DNA from 3 places in the Leifsonia sp. NPDC056665 genome. Region 2 is predicted to be linked to each of the others. Evidence: predicted binding sites of a transcription regulator. Region 2 holds the regulator's gene; each other region holds the start of a gene.

Region 1 (3,219 bases), on a different contig from region 2:
CGCCCGTCAGCGACAGCTTCTCGAACGCGGTCTTGCCGGCCTGGATGAGGGCGACGCCACCACCGGCGACGATGCCCTCCTCGACGGCGGCCTTCGCGTTGCGGACGGCGTCCTCGATGCGGTGCTTGCGCTCCTTGAGCTCGACCTCGGTGGCCGCGCCCGCCTTGATGACGGCGACGCCGCCGGCGAGCTTCGCGAGGCGCTCCTGGAGCTTCTCACGGTCGTAGTCCGAGTCGGTGTTCTCGATCTCGCCACGGATCTGGGCCACGCGGCCGGCGATGGCGTCGGGGTCGCCCGCGCCCTCGACGATGGTGGTCTCGTCCTTGGTGATGACGACCTTGCGGGCCTGGCCGAGCAGGTCGAGGGTGACGTTCTCGAGCTTGAGGCCGACCTCCTCGGAGATGACCTGGCCGCCGGTGAGGATCGCGATGTCCTGCAGCATGGCCTTGCGGCGGTCGCCGAAGCCCGGGGCCTTGACGGCGACGGACTTGAAGATGCCGCGGATCTTGTTGACGATCAGGGTGGCCAGGGCCTCCCCGTCGACGTCCTCGGCGATGATGAGGAGCTGCTTGTTGGCCTGGATGACCTTGTCGACGATCGGGAGCAGGTCCTTGATCGAGGAGATCTTCTGGTTGGCGATGAGGATGTAGGTGTCCTCGAACACCGCCTCCTGGCGGTCCTGGTCGGTGACGAAGTACTGCGACAGGAAGCCCTTGTCGAAGCGCATGCCCTCGGTCAGCTCGAGCTCGGTGCCGAAGGTGTTCGACTCCTCGACGGTGACGACGCCCTCCTTGCCGACCTTGTCGATGGCCTCGGCGATGATCTCGCCGATGGTGGTGTCGCCGGCGGAGATGGACGCGGTGGCGGCGATCTCGGCCTTGGTCTCGACCTCCTTGGCGCTGGCGATGAGCTCCTCGGTCACGGCCGCGACGGCCTTCTCGATGCCGCGCTTCAGCGTGATGGGGTCGGCGCCGGCGGCCACGTTGCGGAGGCCCTCCTTGACGAGCGCCTGAGCGAGCACGGTCGCGGTGGTGGTGCCGTCGCCCGCGACGTCGTCGGTCTTCTTGGCGACCTCCTTGACCAGCTCAGCGCCGATCTTCTCGTACGGGTCGTCGAGCTCGATCTCCTTCGCGATGGAGACGCCGTCGTTCGTGATGGTGGGAGCGCCCCACTTCTTCTCGAGGACGACGTTGCGACCGCGCGGGCCCAGCGTCACCTTGACGGTGTCGGCCAGGATGTTGAGGCCGCGCTCGAGGCCGCGACGCGCTTCCTCGTCGAAAGCAATGATCTTTGCCATGTGTTTCTCGTCCCTCCCGGACGTCTGCGAAAGATTCGGTGTGTTAGCACTCGATCAGGCGGAGTGCTAAAGCGATTCTGGCACTCGCGCCACGGGAGTGCAAGGCGAGTGCGGTCCCCGACTGCGGGCATAAAGAAAGGAGCGCCGCCCCGAAGGGCGGCGCTCCTCTTATATGGTCTTGCCGATCGCTGCGTACTACAGCGGACGCACCGACTCGGCCTGAGGGCCCTTGTTGCCCGTGCCGACCTCGAACTGCACCTGCTGGCCCTCTTCGAGAACCTTGTAGCCGTTCATGTCGATTGCGGAGTAGTGAACGAAAACGTCCTGTCCCCCATCATCGACGGTGATGAATCCGTAGCCCTTTTCAGCGTTGAACCACTTCACGGTCCCGTTCGCCATGCATTACTCCCATTGCTGTGTCGCTCGCGTGGTCCAGCGCCGCGCGTTGACTCCCGATCCTAATGCTTGCAATAGCCGTCTCCGCCAGTCTTTTGGCCAATCCGTTACCAAATCGGCCCAAAGTTAAACACGCGTGAAACAAAGGGATGAGCGCGCGTACACGCGCGGAACGACGCGGTGTCAGCCCTTGTAGTCGCTGCCGACGACCACGGTCAGGTCGGCGCCGCTGGCCGCGAAGTCCTGCGTGAGCGCGATGGTCGCGCCGGGGAGCGACTGCGCCGCCCCGAGCGCCGCCGCCTGGTTCTTGGCGTCGGAGTAGTAGACGATCGTCTGCGAGAGGTCCTGCTTGTCGGCGTTCGCGACGGCGCCGACCTTCCAGCCCGCCTTCGTCAGAGTGTCGCTGACCTTGCCGCCGAGGCCGGAGGTCGTGGTGCCGTTCAGCACGTTCACGGTCAGCGACGGGTCGACGGTCGGGACGATCGTCGGCGTGGGCGTCGCGGTCGGCGTGGGCGTGCCGCTCGGGGAGTTCGGCGAGCCGTGGAAGGAGATGGAGCCGCTCACCAGCGAGAGCCCGAAGATGCCCGCCACCACGAGGACGACGACGGCGAGCGCCGCCCAGCCGACCGCGATCCAGCCGCGGCCCTTCGGCCGGGGAGCCCGGTGCGCACCGACGCGCTGCAGACCGTCTGGGATGTCGTCGAACCGGTCTCTCGGGTACTTCTCTGCCATCTACAGGTGATTCCTCGCGGTGTCAGTCGCCGGACGGGAGTGTCCGGGATCGCCGTGCTGCCAGCCGGGTCTCGCGCAGCCGGAGCAGGCGCTTGACGAGCATGGGGTCGTGCTTGAGCGCCTCCGGTCGGTCGATCAGCGCTCCGAGGAGTTGATAGTACCGGGCGGCGGAGAGACCGAACTCCTCGCGGATGGCCTGCTCCTTGGCGCCGGCATGCCGCCACCACTGACGCTCGAACGCGAGGATGGCCGCCTCACGGTCGGTCAGGCCGGTCGCGTCCGGCGCAGGGATCCGGTGGTCCGCAGCCTCCGCCACGTGCACCGCCTCCCCTCACCGTCTTCGAGTCAGCCCTTCCCCGCGCTCGCGCCTCATCCTAGGGGCGGTGTCCTGTGCGTTGCCCGTTTGCGCCCGGCAGGTCGCAGGCCGAACAGGGAACAGCCGCACAGGTTCCGCCGTTTAGGCTGGAGACGGACGACGAAAGGAACGCACGATGAGCGCATCGCACGACGAGGCCGCGCAGGGCGCCGCAGCGCCCAACGGGTTCGGGCTCGAGAAGACCGACGAGGAGTGGCGCCGCGAGCTCAGCCCGGAGCAGTACGCGGTGCTGCGCGAGGCGGGCACGGAGCGGCCGTGGACCGGCGAGCTGCTCGACGAGGGCCGCGCGGGCCTCTACACCTGCGCCGCGTGCGGAGCGGAGCTGTTCAAGTCGGGCACCAAGTTCGACAGCGGCTGCGGCTGGCCGAGCTTCTACGAGTCGATCCGGCCGGAGGCCGTACAGCTCCTCGAGGACGAC
Region 2 (3,219 bases):
TTCGCGAAGAGGCCCTGCTGGAAGCGCGCGAGCGACGGATCCGGGTTGTGGTGCGTCTCGGCGAACTTCTTGATCAGCTCCTTCTCCTTGTGGTCGAGCTTCGTCGGCGTGACCACCTGGATGCCCACCCGCAGGTCGCCGCGGCCGCTGCCGCGCAGGTGCGTGATGCCGCGGTCCTTCACCGAGACGATGTCCGCGCTCTGGATGCCGGGCTTCAGCTCCAGGCGGATGTCGCCGTCCAGCGCCTTCAGTGTCGCCGTGGTGCCGAGGATGGCGTCGGTCATCGACACCTCCAGCGTGCAGAGCAGGTCGTCGCCGTCGCGGCTGAACACGTCGTGGTGCTTGACCTTGATCTCCAGGTACAGGTCGCCGTTCGGGCCGCCGGCGGGACCGGCCTCGCCAGAGCCCGGCATCTGCAGCCGCAGGCCCGTGTCGACGCCGGCGGGGATGTCCACCGGCACCGAGCGGCGCGCGCGGACGCGGCCCTGGCCCTGGCAGGTGACGCACGGCGTGGCGATGACGGTGCCGTAGCCGCGGCAGCTCCCGCACGGGCTGGAGGTCATCACGTTGCCGAGCAGCGAGCGCACCGACCGCTGGATGCTGCCGGTGCCGTGGCAGATGTCGCAGGTGACGGGCGCGGTGCCGGGCTGGCAGCAGGAGCCGCCGCAGGTCTCGCAGACGACCGCGGTGTCGACGTCCAGGTCGCGGTGCGTCCCGAAGACGACCTCGTCGAGGTCGACCTCCACGCGCAGCAGGGCGTCCTGGCCGCGCTCGCGCCGGGAGCGCGGGCCGCGGGTGGCGCCGCCTCCGCCGCCGAAGAACGTCTCGAAGATGTCGCCGAAGCCGGCGAAGTCGCCCGCTCCCCCGGCGCCGCCGCCGAAGCCGCCGGAGCCGCCCAGGTCGTACTGCTGCCGCTGCTGCGGGTCGCTCAGGACGTCGTAGGCGTGGGTGACGAGCTTGAAGCGCTCCTGCGCGTCGGAGCTCGGGTTGACGTCCGGGTGCAGCTCGCGCGCGAGGCGGCGGTACGCCTTCTTGATCTCGTCGGGGGTGGCGTTGCGGTCAACGCCGAGGACTTCGTAGTGGTCGGCCACGTAAGGCTGTTCCTTCTGTTCGGTGCGTCGGTGTTCGGAGTTCGTGGGGTCAGTCGCCCAGGAGGCGGGAGAGGTAACGTGCAACGGCGCGGACCGCCGCCATGTTCCCCGAGTAGTCCATTCGGAGCGGGCCGAGCAGGCCGACGCGGGCCAGGTCGGAACCGGAACTGTAGCCGCTCGACATGACCGAGGTCTCGGTCAGGCCGATGACGGCGTTCTCGCGGCCGATGCTGACCGCGACGCCGTGCTGGTCGAGCGCCATCTCGTCGAAGAGCCGCAGCAGGACGACCTGCTCCTCGATGGCCTCCAGCACCGGCGTGATGGACCCGGGGAAGTCGGTCTCGGTGCGCGCCAGGTTGGCCGCGCCCGCCATGACCAGCTTGTCCTGCCGGTTGGCGGCGATCTGGTCGAGCAGGGCGCCGGCGACCGGCGCCACGAGCGCGCGCGTGCGGTCGGTCAGGTGGCCCGGGAGGTCGCGCAGCCGCACCGCCGCGTCGGCGAGCGAGAGGCCGGCGGCCGCACCGTTGATCGCGCCGCGGATCTCGGCGATCTCGGCGTCGTCCAGCTCCTCCTGCAGCTCGATCACGCGCTGCTCGACCGCGCCGGAGTCGGTGATGAGCACGCTCAGCAGCCGCCGGGAGCCGAGCGCCACCAGCTCGATGTGCCGGATGCGCGAGCGCGCCACCGACGGGTACTGCACCAACGCGACCTGGTTGGTGAGCTGCGACAGCAGCCGGACCGTGCGTGACAGCACGTCGTCCACGTCGACCGACTGGCCGAGGAAGGCCTCGATCGCGGTGCGCTGCGCCGCCGACAGCGGCCGGGCCTCGGCGAGGTGGTCGACGAACAGCCGGTAGCCCTTGTCGGTCGGCACCCGGCCGGAGGAGGTGTGCGGGGCGACGATCAGCTCCTCCTCCTCGAGGAGTGCCATGTCGTTGCGGATGGTCGCGGCCGAGACGCCGAACGCGTGCCGCTCCACGATGCTCTTCGAGCCCACAGGCTCCCGCGAGGCGACATAGTCCTGCACGATGACGCGGAGCACTTCCAGACTGCGTTCCGAGACCACGCGAACCGCCTCCTGTCGTCGCTTCGGCACCCGAGGATCGAGCACGGGAGGACATCGCGCGCGCTGGCACTCGATGAACCTGAGTGCTAATCATATCGCGTCGGCGTGGGAGGGCGGTCATGACGCGACACGGATCATTTACCGCGCGGCTCCCGAGCAGTACCCTGTGCGCACCGGCTCAGGTAAGCCCCCGCAGCCGCCCACGAAAGGGTTCTCCTCATGTCAGACCCGAACCAGCCCGCGGCCGACGGCCAGGGCGAACAGCCTCCGCAACAGCCGTACGGGCAGCAGCCTCCGGCACAGCCCTATGGGCAGCAGCCTCCCGCGCAGCAGCCTCCCGCGCAGCAGCCCTACGGAGCCGCACCCGGTCAGCCCGCCGGAGCGGTGCCTCCCCAGCAGCCCTACGCGGCCCCGGCCGGTCAGCCCGCCGGCGCCGTCCCGCCGCCCCAGCAGTACGCGAGCGCCGCCGCCGCTCCCCTCGACCCCGCGCAGGACAAGCAGTGGGCGTCGTTCGCCCACCTCGGCGGGATCCTGTGGTTCCTGCCCTCCCTCATCATCTGGCTCGTGTTCAAGGACAGGGGCGCCCTCACCAACCAGGAGGCCAAGGAGGCCCTCAACTGGCAGATCACGTGGATCCTGGTCTGGGTCGTCTCCCAGATCCTCGGCGTGATCATCGGATCGTTCACCTTCGGCATCGGCTACCTGCTGTTCAGCCTCCTCATCCCGTGGGTCCTCTACATCGTCAACCTGGTGTTCTCGATCCTCGGCTTCGTGCGCGTGAACAGCGGTGGGACGTACCGGTACCCGGTGAACTTCCGCTTCATCAAGTAGCGCGCCGCAGCCGCGGGACGGGCGGCCGATCCCGGGAAAGGTCTCTCGGCTCCTTCTCAGGATCACCGTCCGCCCCCTAGGCTGGGACCCGTCATTCCCACTCACCGGAGGAGAAACCGACCATGTCCGCAACGCCCCCGCCCCCGCCGCCGCCGCAGCAGCCGCCGCAGCAGCCGTACGGAGGTCAGCAGCCGCAGCTCAGCCCGGCCGACGAGAAGCTGTGGGCGACGC
Region 3 (3,219 bases), on a different contig from region 2:
ACGGTCAGCAGCCTTATGGACAGCAGCCGCAGCAGCCTTATGGCCAGCAGCCGTACGGACAGCAGCCGCAGCAGCCCTACGGGCAGCAGCCGTACGGCCAGCAGCAGCCCTACGGTCAGCAGCCCGGCCAGCCCGGCTACGGTCAGCCGGCCTACGGCCAGCCCGCGCCCGGCTATGCGCAGCCCTACGCGACGGCGCCCGCGACCAAGTCGCCGATCCTCAGCATCCTGTCGCTCGTCGGCGGCATCCTGGGCATCGTCCTGAACCTCGCGTTCGGGATCGGCGCCCTGTTCGGCGTCGCCGCCATCGTCCTCGGCTTCATCGGCCGCACCAAGGAGCCGCGGGCCAAGGGGTTCTGGCTCACCGGGATCATCCTCGGGTTCGTGTCGGTCGCCATCGCGATCATCTTCTGGATCTTCTGGGGGATCTTCCTGGCCAGCTTCTCGAACACGTACCGGTACTGACCGGTCGGGCTCAGAGGCGCTCGGCGAGCAATGCCGTGTGACGTCCTGCGACCCTGGTCAGGATCAGGGTCGCGGGACGGTCGCCCGACAGCTTGAGGCGCGTCCGGAGCGCGGCAGGGTCGACGTCCACGCCGCGCTTCTTGATCTCCAGCGTGCCGATCCCGCGCGCCCGCAGCGCCTTCTTGAGGTCCTTCTCGGCGAACGGCAGGGTCTCCAGGATGCGGAAGCCCGCCGCGAACGGCGTCGGCGTGGGCTCGTCGGCGGTGATGTAGGCGATGCCGTCGCCGAGCATCCGTCCGTCGAGCCGCCGGGCGAGGTCCCCGATGAGGCGCGCGCGGATGACCGCGCCGTCCGGCTCGTAGAGGTACTCGCCGAGCTCGCCGGTCTCGGCGTCCTCGCTGTCGGCCTCCGCCGTGAGCTCGTTCGCCTCGTCGCCGCGCAGCACCAGGGCGGCACGCCGGATGCCCGTGCGGGCGAGCGCGCCGAACCAGAGCCCGAGCTCCACGACCTGCCCGTCGGCGGACACCCACTGGGCCTCCGCGGTCGACGGGATGAGGTCGCGGTCGAAGCCGGGGCCGAGCTTCAGCCCGACCGAACGGCCGGTCGCGAGTTCGTACGCGAAGCCGAGCGACGGTGTGTAGTCGTCGGGATCGGTCAGCCGGTCGGTGTCGGTGTGGCCGGGCGTCCGCCGCGCGGGATCGAGGAAGACGCCGTCGATCGCGCGCAGGCTCACGTCCTCCGCCCGGCGGTGCTCGACCGTCGCCGAGGGGAAGGGGGCGAGGTTGAAGGCGGCGATCGCGGCGGTCACCTCGTCGGCCTCCACGGCCGTGACCTCCAGCTCCAGCGCCGCGAGGGCGAGCGCGTCGCCGCCGATACCGCAGCCGAGGTCGGCGACGCGGGTCAGCCCAGCCGCCCGGAACCGGCCGGCGTGGCGCGCCGCGACCGACAGGCGCGTCGCCTGCTCCAGCCCCGCCTCGGTGAACAGCATCCGGGAGGCGAACTCGCCGAACTTGCCGACCGCCTTCTTGCGCAGCTTCGCCTGCGTCAGCACCGCCGCGACCAGCCCGGGGGAGTGGCCCTGCTTGCGGAGGTCGGTGACCATCGCCAGCACGTCCTTCTCGGACCGGTACGGGGGAAGGGAGTCGAGCAGCCGAAGGCCTTCGGCGCTCAGCAGCTCGACGAGTTCGGACCGGTCCATGTGGACCACGGTACCTTCTGGCACTCACGTTGCGGGACTGCTAACGCACCCCCTAGACTCGTGTTAGCACTCTCCGTGCGAGTTTGCTAACGCAAGCCGCGCAACGTATTGAGTTCGCAAAGACTGAGTTCACCAAAGAAAGAGGTCAACCGTGTCGGTCTCCATCAAGCCGCTCGAAGATCGCATCGTCATCAAGCAGGTCGAGGCTGAGCAGACCACTGCCTCCGGTCTGGTCATCCCCGACACCGCCAAGGAGAAGCCCCAGGAGGGCGAGGTCGTGGCCGTCGGACCGGGCCGCATCGACGACAACGGCAACCGGGTCCCGCTCGACGTCGCCGTCGGCGACAAGGTGATCTACTCCAAGTACGGGGGCACCGAGGTCAAGTTCGGCGGCGAGGACTACCTGGTCCTCTCGGCTCGCGACGTCCTCGCGGTCGTCGTCCGCTGACGCACCTCCTTTCGGCCGAGGCCCGGGCGCTGTTGCACCTGGGCCTTCGTCGTCCCTGCGGGCCGGCTCGCGCGGCCTCCACCGGATCCGTCCGTGTCCCCGGTTCGGAGTAGTGTCGTGGGAGTGCCGAAGCCCCTCTCCGAACACCGCAGGTCCGGCCTGACCTATGCGATCTCCGCCTACGTCCTCTGGGGCATCCTCCCCATCTACTTCCTGGCGCTCGCGCCGGCCAGTGCCTGGGAGATCGTCGCCTGGCGGGTGCTCTTCTCGCTGGTGTTCTGCGCGATCGCGCTCACCGTCACGCGGACGTGGCGCACGTTCGGCGCCCTCCTGAAGGACCGCAGGGTCCTGTTCACGATGGGCCTCGCCGGAGCGCTCATCTACGTCAACTGGCAGACCTACGTGCTGGCAACGGTCAGCGGTCACGTCGTGGAGGCCGCGCTCGGCTACTTCATCAACCCGATCGTGACCGTGTTCCTCGGCGTGATCGTCCAGCGCGAGCGGCTCCGCGTCGCGCAGTGGGTCGCGGTAGGCGTCAGCGTGATCGCCGTCGTCGTGCTCGCGATCGGCTACGGGCAGGTCCCGTGGATCGCGCTCATCCTCGCGTTCTCGTTCGGCTTCTACGGCCTCATCAAGAAGCGCGTCGGCGGCCGGGTCGACGCCGTCTCCGGGCTGACGCTGGAGACGATGTGGCTGACACCCGTCGCGATCGTGCAGCTCGTGGTCGTCAGCCTCACGGTGGGCCTGACGATCGGGAGCGACGGTCCGTGGCACACGGTGCTGCTCGTCGGCGCCGGCGTGATCACGGCCGTGCCGCTGCTGTTCTTCGCCGCGGCCTCCCGGCGCCTGCCGCTGGTGTACATGGGCTTCATCCAGTACTTCGCGCCGTTCATCCAGTTCATCGTCGGCGTCGCGGTACTGAACGAGGCGATGCCGCCCGAGCGCTGGATCGGCTTCGCGATCGTCTGGCTGGCCCTCGCGATCCTCAGCGTGGACATGATCGTGGCGGCCCGCCAGGGGAAGAAGCAGGCGGAGCTGGATCTCGCGACGGTGGAGTGAAGGGGGCTGCTAGCTCATAATGATCGGCGCGATTTTTATGAGCTAAGGCT

Evidence for each region. The regulator HrcA, encoded in region 2, represses chaperone genes, less so after heat shock. The targets are predictions, from matches to a motif close to TTNGCACTCGNNNNNNNCGAGTGCNAA.
Region 1: groL (chaperonin GroEL) is a predicted target of HrcA. The motif match lies at 1,341-1,367, and genes of this name have one in related genera.
Region 3: groES (co-chaperone GroES) is a predicted target of HrcA. The motif match lies at 1,680-1,706, and genes of this name have one in related genera.

What each region holds. Positions count from the first base shown of each region.
Region 1 covers NZ_JBHTXK010000008.1:67,900-71,118, forward strand. Annotated here, with positions in the region: gene groL (chaperonin GroEL) at 1-1,297, opposite strand, end outside; gene ACFQ9V_RS10055 (cold-shock protein) at 1,493-1,696, opposite strand; gene ACFQ9V_RS10060 (LytR C-terminal domain-containing protein) at 1,877-2,425, opposite strand; gene ACFQ9V_RS10065 (DUF3263 domain-containing protein) at 2,448-2,747, opposite strand; gene msrB (peptide-methionine (R)-S-oxide reductase MsrB) at 2,917-3,219, shown strand, end outside.
Region 2 covers NZ_JBHTXK010000001.1:465,549-468,767, forward strand. Annotated here, with positions in the region: gene dnaJ (molecular chaperone DnaJ) at 1-1,091, opposite strand, end outside; gene hrcA (heat-inducible transcriptional repressor HrcA) at 1,141-2,157, opposite strand; gene ACFQ9V_RS02120 (DUF4870 domain-containing protein) at 2,377-2,988, shown strand; gene ACFQ9V_RS02125 (DUF4870 domain-containing protein) at 3,111-3,219, shown strand, end outside.
Region 3 covers NZ_JBHTXK010000014.1:6,852-10,070, forward strand. Annotated here, with positions in the region: gene ACFQ9V_RS13650 (DUF4190 domain-containing protein) at 1-464, shown strand, start outside; gene ACFQ9V_RS13655 (SAM-dependent methyltransferase) at 475-1,662, opposite strand; gene groES (co-chaperone GroES) at 1,814-2,110, shown strand; gene rarD (EamA family transporter RarD) at 2,234-3,169, shown strand.